Regions from separate parts of the Rhizobium etli CFN 42 genome, predicted to be linked through region 2. Evidence: predicted binding sites of a transcription regulator. Region 2 holds the regulator's gene; each other region holds the start of a gene.
The links. The regulator LexA, encoded in region 2, represses DNA repair genes until DNA is damaged. The targets are predictions, from matches to a motif close to TGTTCNNNNTGTGTTCNG.
Positions count from the first base shown of each region.

Region 1: a site for LexA is predicted at 1,576-1,593, ahead of recA (recombinase RecA). Genes of this name have one in related genera too.
Region 3: a site for LexA is predicted at 3,185-3,202, ahead of RHE_RS02075 (DNA recombination protein RmuC). Genes of this name have one in related genera too.
Region 4: a site for LexA is predicted at 3,472-3,489, ahead of RHE_RS02895 (ATP-dependent helicase). Genes of this name have one in related genera too.

Region 1 covers NC_007761.1:2,420,282-2,425,469, reverse strand. Annotated here, with positions in the region: gene RHE_RS11880 (pseudouridine-5'-phosphate glycosidase) at 1-444, opposite strand, end outside; gene RHE_RS11875 (carbohydrate kinase family protein) at 534-1,493, opposite strand; gene recA (recombinase RecA) at 1,708-2,796, shown strand; gene alaS (alanine--tRNA ligase) at 2,952-5,188, shown strand, end outside.
Region 2 covers NC_007761.1:2,010,267-2,015,454, forward strand. Annotated here, with positions in the region: gene RHE_RS09840 (ComEC/Rec2 family competence protein) at 1-1,739, shown strand, start outside; gene lexA (transcriptional repressor LexA) at 1,720-2,439, opposite strand; gene RHE_RS09850 (VOC family protein) at 2,636-3,532, shown strand; gene kdsA (3-deoxy-8-phosphooctulonate synthase) at 3,529-4,374, shown strand; gene eno (phosphopyruvate hydratase) at 4,516-5,188, shown strand, end outside.
Region 3 covers NC_007761.1:423,166-428,353, forward strand. Annotated here, with positions in the region: gene RHE_RS02065 (methyl-accepting chemotaxis protein) at 1-713, opposite strand, end outside; gene RHE_RS02070 (ribokinase) at 953-1,852, opposite strand; gene RHE_RS02075 (DNA recombination protein RmuC) at 1,932-3,152, opposite strand; gene RHE_RS02080 (globin-coupled sensor protein) at 3,351-4,847, shown strand; gene def (peptide deformylase) at 4,946-5,188, shown strand, end outside.
Region 4 covers NC_007761.1:597,842-603,029, reverse strand. Annotated here, with positions in the region: gene murA (UDP-N-acetylglucosamine 1-carboxyvinyltransferase) at 1-872, opposite strand, end outside; gene RHE_RS02925 (hypothetical protein) at 963-1,157, opposite strand; tRNA gene RHE_RS02920 (tRNA-Thr) at 1,314-1,388, shown strand; gene RHE_RS02915 (hypothetical protein) at 1,650-2,006, opposite strand; gene RHE_RS02910 (DUF982 domain-containing protein) at 2,275-2,520, shown strand; gene RHE_RS02905 (hypothetical protein) at 2,747-3,004, opposite strand; gene RHE_RS02900 (hypothetical protein) at 3,168-3,434, shown strand; gene RHE_RS02895 (ATP-dependent helicase) at 3,537-5,188, shown strand, end outside.

The DNA.
Region 1 (5,188 bases), 410 kb from region 2:
ATCGGCTGATATATCGAAGCTTTCCTCGGCACCGCGATGCACGCCGCCGATGCCGCCTGTGGCAAAGACACGAATGCCGGCGCGGGCCGCCGCGATCATCGTCGCCGCGACCGTGGTGGCGCCGGTGCGCCGTTCGGCGATCGCGAAGGCGAGATCGGCCCGCGACACCTTCATCACCTCGGTTGCCTTGGCAAGCTGCTCCAGTTGCGCGGCTTCAAGGCCGATATGCAGCGTGCCGTGGATGACTGCGATCGTCGCCGGCACCGCGCCCTGTTCGCGAATGATCGTTTCAACGCTGCGCGCCATTTCGATGTTGCCGGGATAGGGCATGCCATGAGTGATGATGGTCGATTCCAGCGCCACCAGCGGCGCGCCGCGCTGCTTGGCGCTGGCGACCTCCTTCGAATAGGCGATCGGCAGAAGAGGGGAGATGGGCTTGGTCATGATCTTGTCCTGTGATCGGCGGAGCATGATACCGAAAAGCGTGGGCGGTTTTCGAATAGCTTCATGCTCAACTCTATAATTCAGTCGCTTCAATGTAGAATTCTGACCTCGGGAACAAGGGCAAGTGCCTCATTCAAGAGAGCCGGCGTTAGATTTTCGTTGACGGCGTGCGGTGACTGCACCGTGAGCGCTGCCGCCGCCGCGCCGTGGCGAACGGCCTCCTCCAGCGGCAGACCCGATATCAAGGCGGCAAGCGTGCCGGCGGCAAGGGAGTCGCCGGCGCCCGTAACATCGGCGACGGTATCGGCGATTGGCGGCTGCAGCGCCACGGCGCGGTCTTTGCAAATCGCAACGAGTTCGCGCCGGCCGCGCGTGACGACGGCGTTTCTGATGCCGATCTCGTTCAGGAGCGGCGGCCAACCGCCCGAATCCTCCGGCTGCACGCCGGTAACGGCAGCGGCTTCGGCCTCGTTAAGGAACAGATAGTCGATATCCCCAATGCAGGGTCTCAGCCGGACCACCTTGGCCGGCGAGATAGCGATGGCCGCGACGGGTTTGGCCAGGAAGTTCGCCTTGGCGACGATCGCCGCGATCGTCTCTTCCGGCAGATTGGCGTCGACGAGAATGAAATCATGCGCGGCGAAGGCCTCGCGCACCCAGCGGATGGATAGGCGCCGCGGCACGAAGAAACGGTAGAGATCCATGTCGGCAAGGGCGATCACGAGGTCGCCGTTCTTTTCGATGATCGCCGTATAGCTCGGCGTCTTGCGATCGAGGAAGACGAAGGGGCGGTCGTCGATGCCGGCGAAATCGGCAGCGTCGCCGACCATTTTGCCAGTGGCGTCGCCGCCGCGCGGCGAGATCATCGTCACGTGAAAACCCAGTCTTGCAAGGTTGCGCGCCGCGTTGAAACCGCCGCCGCCCGGCTCCTCGAACCAGGTGCCGGGATTGCTGGCGCCTGGCGCCGTTTCGCCGGAGATGCGGCCGCGCCGGTCGATATGGGCACCGCCGAGAACAAGAATCTTTTTCATTAACTTATCCACTCTCATAGCGCGCGAAAGGCGAATCGATGCATTCCGCCTTGCTGCGACAAAGCTGGCGCGTAGTGCCTAAGCCGTTGCTTTGCATCGATAAAACAAATGTAGAACACGGACCGTTTTACCTTTTTCTTTCAAATGTTTGTACGCCTATTGCGGGAATGGAACAAATGGGGTACAAACTCGACATTGCTTGAGCGGCTTCAATAACCTAAAGGTGGATCGGATGTCTCAGAATTCATTGCGGCTGGTAGAGGACAAATCGGTGGACAAAAGCAAGGCGCTCGAAGCGGCACTCTCACAGATAGAGCGGTCGTTCGGCAAGGGCTCGATCATGAAACTCGGTTCCAACGAGAACGTTGTCGAGATCGAGACGGTTTCGACGGGCTCGCTTGGTCTCGATATCGCGCTCGGCATTGGCGGCCTGCCGAAGGGCCGTATCATTGAAATCTATGGGCCGGAAAGCTCGGGCAAAACAACGCTTGCGCTGCAGACCATTGCGGAATCGCAGAAGAAGGGGGGTATCTGCGCCTTCGTCGATGCCGAACACGCGCTCGATCCTGTCTATGCCCGTAAGCTTGGCGTCGATCTGCAGAACCTCCTGATCTCGCAGCCAGACACCGGCGAGCAGGCGCTCGAAATCACCGACACGCTGGTGCGCTCCGGCGCCGTCGACGTTCTCGTCGTCGACTCGGTCGCCGCGCTGACGCCGCGCGCCGAAATCGAAGGCGAGATGGGCGACAGCCTGCCGGGTATGCAGGCCCGCCTGATGAGCCAGGCGCTGCGCAAGCTGACCGCTTCGATCTCCAAGTCGAACTGCATGGTGATCTTCATCAACCAGATCCGCATGAAGATCGGCGTCATGTTCGGTTCGCCGGAAACGACGACCGGCGGCAATGCGCTGAAATTCTATGCCTCCGTGCGCCTCGATATTCGCCGCATCGGCTCGGTCAAGGAGCGCGAAGAAGTGGTCGGCAACCAGACGCGCGTCAAGGTCGTCAAGAACAAGATGGCGCCTCCCTTTAAGCAGGTCGAGTTCGACATCATGTATGGCGAAGGCGTGTCGAAGACGGGCGAACTCGTCGATCTCGGCGTCAAGGCCGGTATCGTCGAGAAGTCGGGCGCCTGGTTCTCCTATAACAGCCAGCGTCTTGGTCAGGGCCGCGAAAACGCCAAAACCTTCCTGCGCGACAATCCGGATCTCGCTCGCGAGATCGAGCTGGCGCTGCGCCAGAATGCCGGCCTGATCGCCGACCGGTTCCTGCAGAATGGCGGTCCGGATGCCGATGACGGCGATGCTGCCGCGGAAATGTAATTTTCGCGCTTGAACTTGATCTGATATGTCAGCCGGCCGCCTTCCCTCATCAGAATGCGGCCGGTTTTGTTTGTCGGCTGGACAGTGGCGGAGGCGAACGTTAAAAGCCGATGGATTTGAATTTATCTGCCTCCGGCAGCATTGAAGGGCATAGAATGAGCGGCGTGAACGATATCCGGTCGACCTTCCTCGACTATTTCAAGAAGAACGGCCACGAGATCGTTCCGTCCAGTCCGCTCGTGCCGCGCAACGACCCGACGCTGATGTTCACCAATGCCGGCATGGTACAGTTCAAGAACGTCTTCACCGGCCTTGAAAAGCGTCCTTATGCCACGGCGACAACCTCGCAGAAATGCGTGCGCGCCGGCGGCAAGCACAACGACCTCGACAATGTCGGTTATACCGCGCGTCACCTGACCTTCTTCGAAATGCTCGGCAATTTCTCCTTTGGCGATTATTTCAAGGAGAATGCGATCGAGCTTGCCTGGAAGCTGGTGACCGAAGGGTTCGGCCTGCCGAAGCATCGTCTGCTGGTGACCGTCTATTCCGAAGACGAGGAAGCCGCGGCTTTGTGGAAGAAGATCGCCGGTTTCTCCGACGACAAGATCATCCGCATCCCGACCTCCGACAATTTCTGGCAGATGGGCGATACCGGCCCCTGCGGCCCGTGCTCGGAAATCTTCATCGACCAGGGCGAGAATGTCTGGGGCGGCCCTCCCGGTTCGCCCGAGGAAGACGGCGACCGGTTCCTGGAATTCTGGAACCTGGTTTTCATGCAGTTCGAGCAGACCGAGCCGGGTGTTCGCAATCCGCTGCCGCGTCCGTCGATCGACACCGGCATGGGTCTGGAGCGCATGGCCTGCATCCTCCAGGGCGTTCAGAGCGTGTTCGATACCGATCTTTTCCGCACGCTGACCGGCACCATCGAGGATACGATAGGAGTCAAGGCGGAAGGCAGCGCCAGCCACCGCGTCATCGCCGACCATCTGCGCTCCTCGGCCTTCCTGATTGCCGACGGCGTACTGCCGTCGAATGAGGGCCGTGGCTATGTGCTGCGCCGTATCATGCGTCGTGCCATGCGCCATGCCCAGCTTCTCGGCGCCAAGGAGCCGCTGATGTACAAGCTGCTGCCAACGCTAGTGCAGGAGATGGGCCGCGCCTATCCGGAACTCGCGCGCGCGGAGGCGCTGATCTCGGAGACGCTGAAGCTCGAAGAAGGCCGCTTTCGCAAGACGCTGGAGCGTGGCCTGTCGCTGCTCTCGGATGCGACCGCTGATCTCGACAAGGGCGACATGCTGGATGGCGAGACCGCCTTCAAGCTTTACGACACCTACGGCTTCCCGCTCGACCTGACGCAAGACGCCCTGCGCGCTCGCGAGATCGGTGTCGACATCGCCGGCTTCACCGATGCCATGCAGCGCCAGAAGGCCGAAGCCCGCTCGCACTGGGCCGGCTCCGGCGAAAAGGCGACGGAAACCATCTGGTTCGAGCTTAGGGAAAAGCATGGCGCAACCGAGTTCCTCGGTTACGACACTGAAGCCGCCGAAGGCGTGGTGCAGGCGATCGTTAGGGACGGCGCCGTTGCTGCGGAGGCCAAGGCCGGCGATAAGGTGCAGATCGTCGTCAACCAGACGCCGTTCTACGGCGAATCCGGTGGCCAGATGGGCGATGCCGGCGTGATCTCGTCCGACCACGGCAAGATCGAGATTTCGGACACGCAGAAGAGGGGCGAAGGCCTGTTCGTGCATCTGGGCACTGTCATCGAAGGCGTGGTCAGGGATGGTGATGCTGTCGCGATGACGGTCGATCACGCCCGCCGTTCGCGACTGCGCGCCAATCATTCGGCGACGCACCTGCTGCATGAGGCGCTGCGCGAAGTGCTGGGTACCCACGTCGCTCAAAAGGGTTCGCTGGTTGCGCCCGAGCGTCTACGCTTCGACGTTTCGCATCCGAAGCCGATGACGCCTGAAGAGCTGAAGATCGTCGAGGATATGGCAAACGAAATCGTGCTGCAGAATTCGCCGGTCACCACGCGGTTGATGAGCGTCGACGATGCGATCGCCGAAGGCGCGATGGCGCTGTTCGGCGAGAAATACGGCGATGAGGTGCGGGTCGTCTCGATGGGCACAGGCCTTCATGGCGCAAAGAGCAACAAGCCTTACTCGGTCGAGCTTTGCGGCGGCACGCATGTGTCGGCGACCGGCCAGATCGGCCTCGTACGCATCCTCGGCGAAAGCGCCGTCGGCGCCGGCGTTCGCCGCCTCGAAGCGGTGACCGGCGAATCGGCGCGCGAGTATCTCGCCGAACAGGATGATCGTGTGAAGACGCTCGCGGCCTCGTTGAAAGTTCAGCCCTCGGAAGTTCTTTCGCGCGTCGAGGCGCTGATCGACGA
Region 2 (5,188 bases):
CCTATTTCGATGGCATTGGTGCGAACGGCTTCTTCTACGGCGCGCCGACGAAGCTCGATCCGCAGGTGGAGCCGCCGGGGGCGAGATGGACTTCCGATGCTCTGCTCGAACGGCTCTATCGGCTACGCAGCGGCATCGGCGATCGCATACGCTCGATCCTGCCCGGCGACACGGGCGCTTTTGCCGCCGCTCTCGTGACGGACGAGCGGCGCGCCATTTCAAATGAGACGACAGAGGCGCTGCGTCAGTCGGGCCTTGCCCACATCATCGCTATATCAGGTCTCAACATGGCACTGTCGGCCGGCATCTTCTTCGTCGGCTTCCGGATGCTGCTCAGCCTCTTTCCCGGCGTCGCCCAGGCACATCCGACCAAGAAGTTCGCCGCCGCCGGCGCGCTCATCGCCGTCTCGGCCTATTTCCTAATCTCGGGTTTCGCCGTCTCGGCAGAACGCGCCTTCATCATGATGGCCATCATGCTGGTTGCCGTCTTCTTCGACCGGCCGTCGATCAGTCTGCGCAATGTCGCTCTTTCCGCCCTTGTTATCATCGCAATTTCGCCCTCCGAAGTCCTGGGCCCGAGCTTTCAAATGTCCTTTGCCGCGACCTTGGCACTGGTATCGGTTTATCAGCTGTGGAAGGACCGGCCCGTTCGCCAAAACGCCTTGCTGAAAATGCCGGCCCTGCGCCCAGTTGTTGCCGTCGTGCGTTTCTTCGGCGGCGTTTTCCTGACCTCGCTCATCGGGGGCTTTTCGACGGCGCTGTTTTCGATCGAGCATTTTCATCGGCTGACGGCCTATGGGCTCCCCGCAAACCTCGCAACCATGCCGATCATCTCCTTCATAGTCATGCCGGCCGGGCTGTTAGCGATGCTGCTCATGCCTTTCGGCCTGGATACCTTACCCTGGAAGGTGGTCGGATTCGGCCTCGATCTGGTGATCGCGGTGGCAAAGACGATATCCGGCTGGGGCGGGAATATCGACATCGGTCGTTTGCCCGGCTGGTACTTCTCGGTGGCCGTGGCAGGTTTCCTGCTGATGAGCCTACTGCGGACGCGCCTGCGCCACGTGGGGACCGCCCTTATCGCCGTCTCGACGGTTACCGTCTTGGTTCTACCGGCATCCCGGCCACCCCATCTGGTGATTTCGGAAGATGGCGCTCTCGTCGCAGTCGTCGCCACGGCCGCGCTCGCCTCCAACCGTGAAAGGCCATCGGACTTCATCTTCAGCCAGTGGCAGAGAGCGCTGGTTCTGCCGACGCACCATCCGCCGAAAATGTTGGATGGTCCTGCAGTCCCGGAGGAAAAAGACAGGCGCCTCAGGCTTTCCCGCGAGCAGCAGAACGAAGCGAGGATCGCCATCCGGACGGCCGCAGCGGAGGGTGAGGCGGAGCGTTTTTCCTGCGTAAAGAAAGCCTGGTGCACAGCGAGGCTTGCAAATGGTCACGTCGTCACCGTCATCGAGAATGCCGCCTATCTCGGCCCGGCCTGCGATGCCGGCGATATCGTCGTGACGTCGGTGCGCCTGCGCTTCGCCAGCTGCCGCTCGGGTGCGGCGCTGTTTACCGGCGAGACGCTGCGCAGGACCGGTTCGCTCGAATTGCGTTTCGCCGACAGTGGCCTGGAGGTCACCACCGCCTTCGATGCTTTGTCGCGACCATGGAAGCGCCATCGCGCCTATGATTGGCGCAACGACCGTTTCATCGATTCCGGCCCGTCCAGCGTCAGTGATAGCGGCGGATGAGGCCGACGAGCTTACCCTGCACCTTGACGCGGTCGGGCCCGAAAATGCGGGTCTCGTAGGCCGGATTGGCGGCCTCGAGCGCGATCGAGGCACCCTTGCGGCGGAAACGCTTCAGCGTTGCTTCCTCGTCATCGACGAGGGCAACGACGATATCGCCGGGACTGGCGGTGCTGCCGTTGCGGATGATCACGGTGTCGCCGTCGAAGATGCCTGCGTCGATCATCGAATCGCCCTTGACCTCCAGCGCATAGTGCTCACCGGAGCCAAGCATATCTGCGGGAACGACGATGTCGTGCGTGTTGTTCTGGATCGCCGAGATCGGAACGCCGGCGGCGATACGTCCCATGACCGGCACGGAGATGGAGTTGCCATTGTCGGCGACCGGCTTTGGCGCAGCGGGGGCGGCGACCGGCTGGGGCTTGCCAAGGCTGCCCTCGATGACGCTCGGCGAAAAACCGCGACGCGGTTGAAGGCTGGGATTATAGGCCTCCGGAAGCTTGATCACCTCGAGCGCCCGGGCGCGGTTCGGTAGGCGGCGAATGAAGCCGCGTTCCTCCAGCGCCGTGATCAGCCGGTGGATTCCGGATTTCGAGGCTAGATCCAGGGCGTCCTTCATTTCGTCGAAAGAAGGAGGAACGCCGGATTCTTTCATGCGCTCATGGATGAAAAGGAGAAGCTCCTGTTGTTTGCGCGTGAGCATCGACGTCAGACCCCGTGATTGAAACAAATCCAGAACAGACACTATCTGTTCCATATGTGTTCCGCAAGTAGCTAAATTTCCGTAAAACTTCGCGCCAACTCGTCGAGATTCTTATTTTCATTGGCCGGATTGGCACACACGTCTTGCATTGAGGGGAGTGCTGTCGCACATCTCTTGGCGTGTCAGGAGGGATATCATGATCGCACATTCCGCTAAGCCGCATCCGCTGGATCACGTGGTACTTCCGGTCGTCGATATCGAGCTGGCGCGCGAAAGGCTCGGCAAACTCGGCTTCACCGTCGCCGCCGATGCGCGTCATCCCTTCGGAACGGAGAATGCCTGCGTCTTCTTCGCAGACAAGACGTATATCGAGCCGCTTGGTGTGGCGAGCGTCGAGGAGAGCGAGGCAGCGGCCCGCCAGGGCAACGTCTTCATCGCCCGCAATCGCGCCTTCCGCTTCCGCTGCGGCGAGGAGGGACTTTCGGCGCTGGCCTTTCTCACCGAGGATGCCGGCCTGGATCATCGGCGATTCGTCGGCAACGGAGCGAGTGCCGGCGAGATGTTGCAGTTCAGCCGGCCGCTGCGGATGCCCGACGGTTCGGAAAGCGTCGGCAGCTTCAAACTGGCCTTTTCAGGCGATCTGCGCGCTCCCGACTTCTTTCTCTTTACCTGTCAGCGCATCAATGCCTTCCCCGCCGATCGCGGCACGCTGGAGACACATGCCAATGGCGTGACCGGCATTGCCGAAATCGCGGTTTGTACGCCGGACCCGGCGGCATTTGCCGCCTTCGTTGGTCTTGCGGTCGGGCAAACGGCGGTGGAGAAAACCGGTTTCGGCATCAAGATCGCCGCCTCGAATGCCAAGATCAGCCTGATGACACCGGAAGGGCTGGAGGCTTATTTCGAGCTTGTCGTTTCCGCCGCCGATCGTGGCCTGCGCGGTCAGGCAATCCTTTTCAGCGTCGCCGATCTTGCCGTGACAGAAGCGCATTTGGCTGCTAACGGGGTGACATACACACGCAAGAACAACCGCATTCTGGTGAAGCCCACGCCCGGGCAGGGCGTGCTTTTTGCCTTCGAGGAACCACGATGAGCACTGATACCAATTCCGAGGTCAAGATTGGCGAAGGCGAAGGCCAGGTCACCTTTTCCAATGCAGGCCGCCTGTCGTTGATCGCCGGCCCCTGCCAGATGGAGAGCCGCGATCACGCCTTCATGGTCGCCGGCACACTGAAGGAGCTCTGCGCAAAGCTCGGCGTCGGCCTCGTTTATAAGAGTTCATTCGACAAGGCGAACCGCACCTCGCTCTCGGCCGAGCGCGGCATCGGGCTTGAAAAGGGCATGGAGGTCTTCGCCGACCTGAAGAAGGAATTCGGCTTTCCCGTCCTGACCGACGTCCACACCGCCGAGCAATGCGCCGAGGTGGCGGAGGTGATCGACGTTCTGCAGATCCCCGCCTTCCTCTGCCGCCAGACCGATCTTCTGATCGCCGCCGCCCGCACCGGCCGCGTCGTCAACGTCAAGAAAGGCCAGTTCCTCGCCCCCTGGGATATGAAGAACGTCCTGAAGAAGCTTAATGCCAGCGGCAATCCGAACGTGCTGCTGTGCGAGCGCGGCGCCTCCTTCGGCTACAATACGCTGGTTTCCGACATGCGCTCGCTGCCGATCATGACGGCGATGGGCGCGCCCGTCATTTTCGATGCGACCCACTCCGTCGCCCAGCCAGGCGGGCAGGGCGAATCCTCGGGCGGTCAGCGCGAATTCGTCGAGACGCTGGCACGCGCAGCAGTGGCGACTGGTATTGCCGGCGTCTTCCTCGAAACACACCAGGACCCTGACAACGCACCGTCCGACGGCCCGAACATGGTCTATCTCAAGGACATGCCGCGGCTGCTTGAGAAATTGCTTGCGTTTGATGCGGTCGCCAAGGCCTGACCTTCAACAGGATGACATGATCGTGGTCTAGGCCACTTGGGAACGCCGATTCGAAGGCTGATAATTGCGGCATTGTAATTTACACGCCTTCGATTATGACAGGCTTCGAACGTTTGATCACCCACCGAGCAGGAAGAATCCATGACTGCAATCACCGATATCATCGCCCGCGAGATCCTCGATAGCCGTGGCAACCCCACCGTCGAAGTCGACGTCTATCTCGAAGACGGCAGCATGGGCCGCGCGGCCGTTCCCTCGGGCGCGTCGACGGGCGCGCATGAGGCGGTCGAGCTCCGCGACGGCGGCAAGCGCTATCTCGGCAAGGGCGTCGAAAAGGCCGTCGAGGCCGCCAACACCGAGATCTTTGACGCGATCGGCGGCATCGACGCGGAAAACCAGATCCAGATCGACAACATCATGATCGAGCTGGACGGCACGCCGAACAAGTCGCGTCTCGGCGCCAACGCTATCCTCGGCGTGTCGCTCGCCGTCGCCAAGGCGGCCGCCCAGGCCTCCGGCCTGCCGCTCTACCGTTATGTCGGCGGCGCTTCCGCCAGCCTGCTGCCGGTGCCGATGATGAACATCATCAATGGCGGCGCTCATGCCGACAATCCCATCGACTTCCAGGAATTCATGATCCTGCCGGTCGGCGCTGATACGATCGCCGAAGCCGTGCGCATGGGTTCGGAAGTTTTCCATACGCTGCGCAAGGAACTTGCAGCACAGGGCCACAACACCAACGTCGGCGACGAAGGTGGTTTCGCACCGGGCCTGAAGAGCGCTTCGGAAGCCCTCGACTTCATCGTCAAGTCGG
Region 3 (5,188 bases), 1.6 Mb from region 2:
CCCGCCTGCGAGAGCAGGGTCACCCGGCCGGAGCCGAAAGGATGCAGTGCCTGCAGCTTGTCGGTCAGCGACTTCAGCGAGATGTCGACACCGCCGACACCGATCATCTTGCCGCCCGATATGACGGGATAGGCAATGGACGTCAGCAGCGTCGGCACATCTGTTCCCTGGGCGAGGTAGGGGGTCGTGATCGCGCCCTTGCCGCTGTCGGCAGCAAGCTTCCACCATTCGGCGGTATAATCATTGTCGAAGGTGGAGTACTGGATGCCACCGTCCTTGGTCTTCGACCAATAGGGCGTGAAGGCGCCGTTCTTGTTCGTGCCTTCGTCATTATTGTTGGCGATCTCGGTGGTCTTGCCGTCGAGCGCGCCGAGCTGCTCGCAGAACCAGCTGCCGAAGGCAAAGGCATTCTGTTCGAGATTGGCTTTCAGCACGTTGATCATGCCCCTGCGGTCGAGCGACTTGCCGTCATGGGCGCGGCCGAGGACGCCCATCATGCTGCGTGCGGCGCTGGCGAGCTCGCCGACATTGGCGGCAATTTCATTGGCGATCGATTTTGCTTCGAGGCTGGCCTGATCCATCGTCAGCGTCTGGACGCGATCCCGGGTCTGGCCGATGAGGAAGAAATTCGAAACGATGAGAACAAGTGCGATGGCGATGCCGGTAATGACGATAAGTTTCGCTGCAAGCGATTTCATGCGAAAGATGAACATGGGGTCCTCGGGCAAGGATGCGCCGAACGGCCATTCTTCGGCACAGGAGCGAAGGCATGGCTCCGTCATGGAGCAGCCGCATGAGCCGCGGATCCAAAGCGCGAAGACCCGGCGATCACTGGGAGGATCGCCGGAGACCCCTTAAATTTGAGTGAAACTCTAGTGGTTTATGTGAGGAGAGCCGCAGAAATCCCCTCGAAATTGAAGGGGGGCCGGCCACCGTTCGCAAGGAGGCCAGCCTACATCCTGTCTGCGACTTCCTCGCTCAAAGGAATCGACGGTTGCGCGCCTGATTTGAGGCATGCGAGTGAACCGGCGACCGCCGCCCGGCGCAGCGCCGTCGGAAAATCGAGTCCGCCGTCGAGGCTGGCGGCGAAATAGCCGCAGAAGGTGTCTCCCGCTCCAACCGTGTCGACAGGATCGATCGCCAGCCCTTGCGCCCGTGAAATGACCCCGTCCCGGATGGCGATGACGCCGTCACCGCCGAGCGTCACGATCAGCGTCTGGCCGGTTTCCTGATGCAGGCGTACAAGCGCTGCCTCGCGCGCTTGTGCGTCCATGCCGTTCTGTCCGGCAAGCCGCTCGAACTCGGTCTCATTGGCAATGACGATATCGGCCAGGCGACCGAGACGCGGTGCATCGGGGATCAAGGGGGCGAGGTTGAGGATGCTGGTGATGCCCTTGGCGCGCGCGGCCGAGAGCGCGCGTTCGACGGCTGCGACGGGCACCTCGAGCTGCAACATCAGTATGTCGCCTTCGTTCATGCGGCCGATCGCGATTTGCGCATCCGCAGGCATGACCATGCCGTTGGCGCCCGGAACCACGGCGATCATGTTCTCGCCGTCGCCGCCGACCAGGATCAACGCCGTGCCTGTGGGACCATCGACATGCTTGACGAGGGAGAGGTCGGTTCCCGCCTCATCGAGCAGGGCAAGAGCATCGGCGGCAAAAGCATCCTTGCCGACGGCACCGGCCATATGCACATAGCGGCCGGCGCGACGGGCTGCCAGCGCCTGGTTGGCGCCCTTGCCGCCGGCGGCCGTGGCAAAACCGTTGCCGGCCACCGTTTCGCCGGGCTTCGGCAGTCGCTCGGTCGTGGCGATGAGATCCATGTTGATGGATCCGAAAACTGTGATCATCAGGCTGTCCCGTCTGTTGGAGCATGCAAATGACATCATGCTCCTGCTATTTCATGGGGCGAGACACTGCCCGAAGCGGTCACTCCTCGTCAACCACCCGAAGCTTTAGAAGGCCGGTTCGGCTTTCCACGGATTTGGCTGGGGTCTCGTCGCGGGCGGGCGTGGCCTCGCCGCCTGCCTCGAATTCCAGCGCCTCGATCTTGGCGCCGCGCTTGGTGAGCTTGTCGGCTGACGTGACGACCATGTCGATGTCTTTCTGCGCCATGGCGAAATGGCCCTGCAGCTTGCGCACCCGCTCGTCGAGGCGGCCGAGATCGTCCATCAGCAGCGCCACCTCGCCCTGGATCAGATGTGCCTGCGCCCGCATGCGCTGGTCTTTCAGCACCGCCTGGATGACCTGGATCGACAGCATCAGCAGTGACGGCGAGACGATGACGATGCGCGCCCGGTGTGCCTTCTGCACCAGAGGCTCGAAGTTCTCGTGGATCTCCGCGAAGATCGATTCCGACGGCACGAAGAGAAAGGCCGTCTCCTGGGTTTCCCCCTGAATCAGATATTTCTCCGAAATATCCCGGATATGGATCTCTAGATCGCGGCGGAACTGCTGGCCGGCAATTTTGGCGGCCTCGGGGCTGCCGGCGTCACGGATGGCGTTCCAGGCTTCAAGCGGGAACTTCGCATCGATGACAAGCGGCGGCGCGCCGTTCGGCATGCGGATGGTGCAGTCCGGCCGCGAGCCGTTCGAGAGCGTCTGCTGGAAGGCATAAGCGCCCATTGGCAGGCCGTCGGCGACGATCGTTTCCATCCGCGACTGGCCGAAGGCGCCACGCGTCTGCTTGTTCGAGAGAATCGCCTGCAGTCCGACGACGTCCTTGGCGAGCGTCTGGATGTTGTTCTGCGCGGCATCGATGACCGCCAGTCGCTCCTGCAGCCGCTGCAGGTTCTCATGCGTCGATTTCGTCTGCTCGGTAATTGTCGAGCTGACGCGCTGCGACATGCCGTCGAGACGCTGGCTGATTGCCTGGTTGAGCTCGCTCTGCCGCGCGCCGAAGACCTCGGCCATCGCCGTGATGCGGCCCTGCATCTCCGCCTGGATCTTCAGAAGCTCGGCCATGCGGGCCTCGCTTTCGCCAGCCCGCAGGCTCGCCTCCTCTGCCTGCTCGCGGCGGAGGCTGGCGCCGCGCAAGAGAAGGATGATCACCAGAAGCACGAAGGCGATGAGAACGCCGCCGGCAAGCGCCAGCACGGCCGGACTGAGCGAGACGACGGAGAGGGCGAGCGATTCGGAATGAACGGTCATGCCGCAACCATAACAGAAGATGCGGCAATATATAGATCAAAACGTGAACGAATTTGGCGATCCTCAATTTCCCCATGTCGCCTTTTTCCTCGCCGATGCGGAAAATCGCGGCCTATTTAACCATTGTTCAACCATATTGACCAAAATCTGTGCCGCAGAATTCCCTCCCGCGCCGTTGCGCCAAGTACAGAGATTTCCATGACATCCCAGCAGACTGATAGTGCCCTCAGACAGCGCCTCGATTTCATCGAATTGGACGAGGCGGCGCGCCGGTCGATGCGGGATCTCAGCCCCGTCATATCAGAGCTGATCGGCGCTGCCCTCGATAAGTTTTATGCCAAAGTCGCCAGGACCCCCGCCGTCTCAGGCTTTTTTTCTGATAAGAACCATGTCGCCCATGCGAAGAAGCGCCAGCAAGATCATTGGGGTAAGCTTGCCAGCGGCGCCTTCGACGAAACCTATGTGGACGGCGTGACCGCGGTCGGCCGCACGCATGCCCGCATCGGGCTGGAGCCGCGCTGGTATATCGGCGGCTACGCCCTTGTTATGTCTGAACTCGTCAAGGGCATCATGGAGAAGCAGTGGCCGTCGGTCTTCGCGCGCCAGCAGGGCAGGCAGTTGGCCGAGAAGCTGTCGGCCGTCATCAAATCAGGCATGCTCGACATCGATTATTCCATCTCGGTCTATCTCGAGACTCTTGAAGCCAAACGCCAGGCTCTGGAAGAGCAGTGTGCCCAGGCCGAAGCTGATCAGGCGATGGCGCTGGACCAACTGCGCCGCGGTTTGGAGGCGCTGTCGAGCGGTGATCTCGAGGCCACTCTGCCATCCGACCTGCCAGGCAATTTCCGGCAGATGGCCGAGGATTACAATCGTGCCGTCAAGGCCCTTCGCCAGTCCTTCGCGTCGGTGCGCGACACGTCGGGCCATATCATGAATGGCGCCGACGTCATCTCCAATGCGACCAACGACCTGGCGTTGCGCACTGCCCAGCAGGCGGCGGGCGTCGAGGAGAGTTCGGCTGCCCTGCAGCAGCTTTCCGTCAGCGTCGGCCAGACCGCCGCCAATGCCGAGAAAGCTTCGGACGCCGTACGCGAGACGCAGCAGAAGGCGAAGAATTCGGGTGAACTCGTCACCAGCGCCGTCTCGGCGATGGCCGGCATCGAGAAATCCTCGACGGAAATTTCCAAGATCATCGGCGTCATCGACGAGATCGCCTTTCAGACCAATCTTCTGGCGCTGAACGCCGGCGTCGAGGCAGCACGTGCCGGCGATGCTGGCAAGGGTTTTGCCGTCGTTGCCCAGGAAGTCCGCCAACTCGCCCAGCGCACGGCCGAAGCCGCCAAGGAGATCAAGAACCTGATCTCGCAGAGCTCGACCCAGGTCAATGAGGGTGTCGGCATCGTCTCCAGCACCGGCGAAGCGCTGAATGACATGATCGGCCGCATCGACATCATCAACCGCTTCGTCGCCGATATCGCCGCTGCCGCCCGCGATCAGGCGACCGGCGTCAACGAGGTCAGCGTGGCAATCCGCAGCATGGGCGAGATCACCCAGCAGAATTCCGGCATGGTCGAGCGCACTTCGGCGGAAACTGGTCGCCTCAAGGAGGAGGTGGACCACCTGATCGAGCTGCTGCGACGCTTCCGTGCCCGGCCGGAAGCCCATGCTGCCATCACTGCTCGCCGGGCAGCTTGATGCGAATATGGCGAAATTCCGGGCGGGGATGCAAAAAAGCGTCTTCGCCGCCCGCCGGATAATTCCATAGCGCGAAAAGATGGGTTATGGGAACGCCCATGACCATCAAGCCACTCATCATTCTTCCCGACCCCGTTCTCCGTCAGCTCTCCAAGCCGATCGAGCGTGTGGATGCCGACCTGCAGCGCCTTGCCGACGACATGCTGGAAACCATGTACGACGCGCCGGGCATCGGCCTTGCCGCAATCCAGATCGGCGTGCCGCGCCGCATGCTGGTCATTGACGTCTCCCGCGAGGGCGAGGAAAAGCAGCCGCAGGTCTTCATCAATCCCGAGATCGTC
Region 4 (5,188 bases), 1.4 Mb from region 2:
CCGTTATTGGTCGCGGAGATGTCGGCGCCGGCCCGGCGCAGGGTTTCCAGCGCGGTATCGAGCAGCGCCACATCGGTATTTTCGAGCACGACGTCACCGCCGGCCATGGCGACGGCCATGGCGTAGGTGCCGGTCTCGATGCGGTCCGGCAGGACGCGATGACGGGCGCCCGAGAGCGAGGTGACGCCTTCGATGGTGATGGTCGAGGTGCCGGCGCCTGATATCTTGGCGCCCATGGCGTTCAGGCAGTTGGCGAGATCGACGACTTCGGGTTCGCGGGCGGCATTGCCGATAACCGTCGTGCCGCGGGCAAGCGTTGCCGCCATCATCAACACATGGGTGGCGCCGACCGAAACCTTCGGGAAGGTGTAGCGCGCGCCGATCAGGCCGCCATCCGGAGCCTTGGCGTTGATGTAACCGGCATCGATCTCCATGGTCGCGCCGAGCGCCGTCAGGCCTTCGATGAAAAGATCGACGGGGCGCGTGCCGATGGCGCAGCCGCCCGGCAGCGACACGCGGCAATGGCCTTCGCGCGCCAGCAGTGGCCCGATGACCCAGAAGGAGGCGCGCATCTTCGAGACCAGTTCATAAGAAGCGGTGGTATCGACGATGGTGCGGCAGGTGAAATGGATCGTGCGGGCGTAGGAGTCCTCCTGGCGCTCGCGGCGGCCGTTGACGGCGACATCGACGCCATGATTGCCGAGGATGCGCATCAGAAGCTCGACATCGGCCAGATGCGGCACGTTTTCCAGCGTCAGCGTGTCACTGGTCAGAAGCGAGGCGATCATCAGCGGCAGTGCGGCATTCTTGGCGCCGGAAATCGGAATGATGCCATTCAGCTCATTACCGCCGACAATTCTGATACGATCCATGTGCGCTTACTTCCTGAAAGTTCTGCCTTGAAAGAAGGTGAGGTGTTTAGGGGATTTATGAAGAGGCTTCAATTCGTCTGGGACGGAACATTACGATTCGTCCATTTTTGCGGCGGGCAGCCCGTTTGTTTCGTCGGCCTGGCCGGAACGGCGGGCGCGCACCTGCTGTTTGCGTCTCGAAAGATTTTCCCTGAGCTTTTCGGCGGCGCGTTCGCGGCGCAGTTTCGCCTGTGCCTCGATTGCCTCTTTACGGCTCTTCTGGCCGGTTTCGGTCTTGTCGTTCATGCATATAGAATTAGCCGAATTCGCGCCGATCCAAAAGGCCCTTGCACCTCTATCCACGCGAAGTTGGATTTTGCGGCTTGCGCTTGTCGTCAAGCTGTGGCAATAGCCGCCCCGTTCCCGCAATTGAGCCGCCCGGCTCCACGCGGATCTGGTCCTGCTGCCGTAGCTCAGTGGTAGAGCACACCCTTGGTAAGGGTGAGGTCGGTGGTTCAATCCCACTCGGCAGCACCAGTTTTCTTATCCGACATCATTTCTTGCACTTGGCTGGCCCTTATCCGGCTGCCGCCACCGACTGGGATCGAGCCACGGGTCTCGACCCGTCCTTCGGACTCCCGTAAACGGGGCGAAGGGAACAATCCGCGACCTCTCTATTCCCCTCACCCCGTCGCGGGGCACGTCCCCTCGGCCCGTTGACGAGGAGAGGGTCAGGGTGAGGGGCAGCCGTCCGCACCAAGCGGACTGCATGCCAGTACAATCGGGCATTTCGGTCGCTTAGAGATAATAGGGCGGGAACGGGGATAACCGCCACCGTTCGATCAATTCGCCAGTTACCACAACTTCTTCACCTGGAATTGGCTCGTGGGGCAGTCCATTAACCCCGTCAAATATGCCCTCTACATACCATCGATCAACACTCTCTGATGCCACATAGGAGGCGATATCTATCGTCTCCGTCTTCCCCAGCCGCTGAAGGTTGACCCGCAGATATTCCCGCTGCATTCGCGGGACCGTTTCGATGGAGATATGGACGAGGAAGGCTTCTTCAGCCGATATGTCTGCGTGCGCAATAGGCGGCATTGCCAGCGCGCCATAGAAAATAGCAGTCTGGATCAGATTTCGGCTAACCACATACTGAGCTCTTAGCTTGCGGAGCACGGATCAGCGATACGGGCCTGCACCATATGGCTTATATAAGGCCTCTCCTTCGCCTACGGGCGTCGCTCCCTTCGAATCCTACGATCCCGGGGTCGCCAAGTGACATTTCCGTTCGCCAGCAACAAACGATTCACCATTGTTGACCGCAAAAATCTCGCTAGAATAGCTATCATGGCGGCGTCTCGCTTGAGGATAGGTGGGCGCTGCAGCGTAGTTCTGTCGAAACCCTGGAGGAGCATCGATGGCAACTGAAAAATGGCACGACCCGGTCAAGGTCGGTTTCGAAGGCGCTGACCTCAGAACCGTCAACGGGCCGTTCGATGCGCTGAAATGTCTGGCGGATCTCTGGCCGAGCGCGCGCGGACTGCATTATATCAAGGCGCGCAGCACCTGCCGGGCAGCACTCGACGGGCGCAAGAGCGTGGAAGAGGCGAGAGCCGAGTTCTTGGCGGCGGCCGAAGAGGCGAAGCTGAAGCTGCTGCATTAACGCGCCAGGGAACGTCCGGCTGTTTTTCGATCTGTTCGGCAAAGCGTGCCAGAACGAGACATTGTTTAATTTTCAGTTAACCCTGGATCGAGCAGTGCCGGGTTTTGGCGTAAAGGGCGTTGCGCCCGGGATAGCTGTTTCGATAGAAAACACGTAGCCATCATGATGATGGTCAGAGGCTCGTCACCGGAAAAGCCGGCGAGCCTCGTTCGGACAACCCCGTTTGTCAGCAGCCCACGTCGCCGGCATTCTCCACCTCGACATAACCGACACCGATGATCGTGCCGTCAGCCGCGCGGATGAAGGACGGCAGATAATGCGGCTCGACCGGCTGGCAGGCGACGGTGGCGGTATAGTCGTTTAGGGCGATCTGATCCTTCGGCAAGGCGGAATAATCCGTGCCGGTCTCAAGCGAGGCATGGGCCGAGCCAGCAAAGACGCCGATGATCAGGGTGGACGCCCAGAGGCGAAGAAGCGTTTGCATGAGGGTCTCCAGCGTTTCAGATCCGGCATTTCAACCCCTCGGAAGGCGTTTGGTTCCGTTGCCATGCCATGTGCCAGTGATATCCTCGCGGACTGCGGTGCTGCACCTTGGCGGAAGGCGCCGCCGTTCCATATCTGGCTGCAGTCTGAGAGGAATGACGACTATGAAAGCGCTACTGCCCGCCCTTTTCGCCGGCGCCCTGCTGGCCGGCTGCTCCTCGGCCGACAGCCCGGCGCTCGAACCCATCCCCGGCAGCATCACCTATGGCGGCCAACCGCGCACCAAGCTCACCAAATCGCCGGTCGGCAGCGCCGTCTACAACCAGTTCTACAATGAGACGGGCCAGCGTGTGGAGGAAACCTATATTCTCCAGCCGGACCGCAGCCTGAAGCTGGTGCGGCGCGAGGTGGGACCGGACTTCCCCGATTGAGGATCGCCGCGCCGCAGACTTGACAGCGGCCGAATTCGCGAACATTCAAGGAACATCTAATCTTCTCGCAGTGATTCTGCGGGAGCCCGACCGGACGGCTGGATGTATCTCGAAAAGCTCAATCCGCAGCAGCGCATGGCCGTCGAGCATGGCACGCTCACCGACGGCAGCCATATTGCCGGGCCGCTGCTGGTCATTGCCGGCGCCGGCTCCGGCAAGACGAATACGCTGGCGCATCGGGTCGCCCATCTGATCGTCAAGGGCGCCGATCCGCGCCGCATCCTGCTGATGACCTTTTCACGCCGGGCCGCCGCGGAAATGGCGCGGCGCGTCGAGCGCATCTGCCGCGACGTGCTCGGTTCGAAGACCGGCGTCATGGCGGATGCGCTCACGTGGTCCGGCACCTTCCACGGCATCGGCGCGCGGCTCTTACGCGAATATGCCCAGCAGATCGGCCTCGATGCCGATTTCACCATCCATGACCGGGAAGACAGCGCCGACCTGATCAACCTGATCCGGCACGATCTCGGCTTCTCGAAGACGGAAAGCCGCTTTCCGGCCAAGGGCACCTGCCTTGCCATCTATAGCAGGGCGGTGAATTCGGAGACCGCGCTCGACCAGGTGCTGCGCGACGCCTTTCCCTGGTGCGCGGCGTGGGAGAAACAGCTACGTGAGCTTTTCGCCTGCTACGTCGAGGCGAAGCAGGCCCAGAATGTGCTCGATTACGACGACCTCTTGCTCTACTGGGCGCAGATGGTCGGCGAAAGCGTGATTGCCGAGGATATCGGCAGTCGCTTCGACCATGTTCTCGTCGACGAATACCAGGACACCAACCGGCTGCAGGCCTCGATCCTGATGGCACTGAAGCCGCAAGGCCAGGGGCTGACGGTCGTCGGCGACGATGCGCAGTCGATCTATTCCTTCCGTGCAGCGACAGTCCGCAACATTCTCGATTTTCCCGCGGCCTTCAGTCCGCCCGCCGATATCGTCACGCTCGACCGCAACTATCGCTCGACGCAACCGATCCTGACAGCCGCCAACGCCGTCATCGATCTCGCCTCGGAGCGCTTCACCAAGAATCTCTGGACCGAGCGGCAATCCTCCGAGCGGCCGCGCCTAGTGACGGTCCGCGACGAGACCGACCAGGCGCGTTACGTCGCCGAGAAGGTGCTCGACCATCGCGAGGAAGGCCTCAAGCTCAAACAGCAGGCGGTGCTGTTCCGCGCCTCGCATCACAGCGGGCCGTTGGAGGTCGAGCTGACCCGGCGCAACATTCCCTTCGTCAAGTTCGGCGGACTGAAATTTCTCGACAGCGCCCATGTGAAGGACATGCTGGCCGCCCTTCGCTTCGCGCAGAACCCCCGCGACCGGGTGGCGGGCTTCCGGCTGATGCAGATCCTGCCCGGCGTCGGGCCGTCGACGGCGCAGAAGGCGCTCGACCTGATGTCCGAGGACGCGAGCCCGCTATCGGCGCTGGCCGCCATGCCGGCGCCGCCGCGCTCCGGCGAGGATTGGACGGCATTCGTTTCGATGCTGCAGGAGATGAAATCCGGCAAGGCCGGCTGGCCGGCGGAAATCGAGCTGGCGCGGCAATGGTACGCGCCGCATCTGGAACGGCTGCATGAGGACGCGGCGACGCGGCAGGCCGATTTGTTGCAGCTCGAGCAGATCGCCGGCGGCTATGCCTCGCGCGAGCGTTTCCTCACCGAGCTCACGCTCGATCCGCCGGATGCGACCAGCGACCAGGCCGGCGT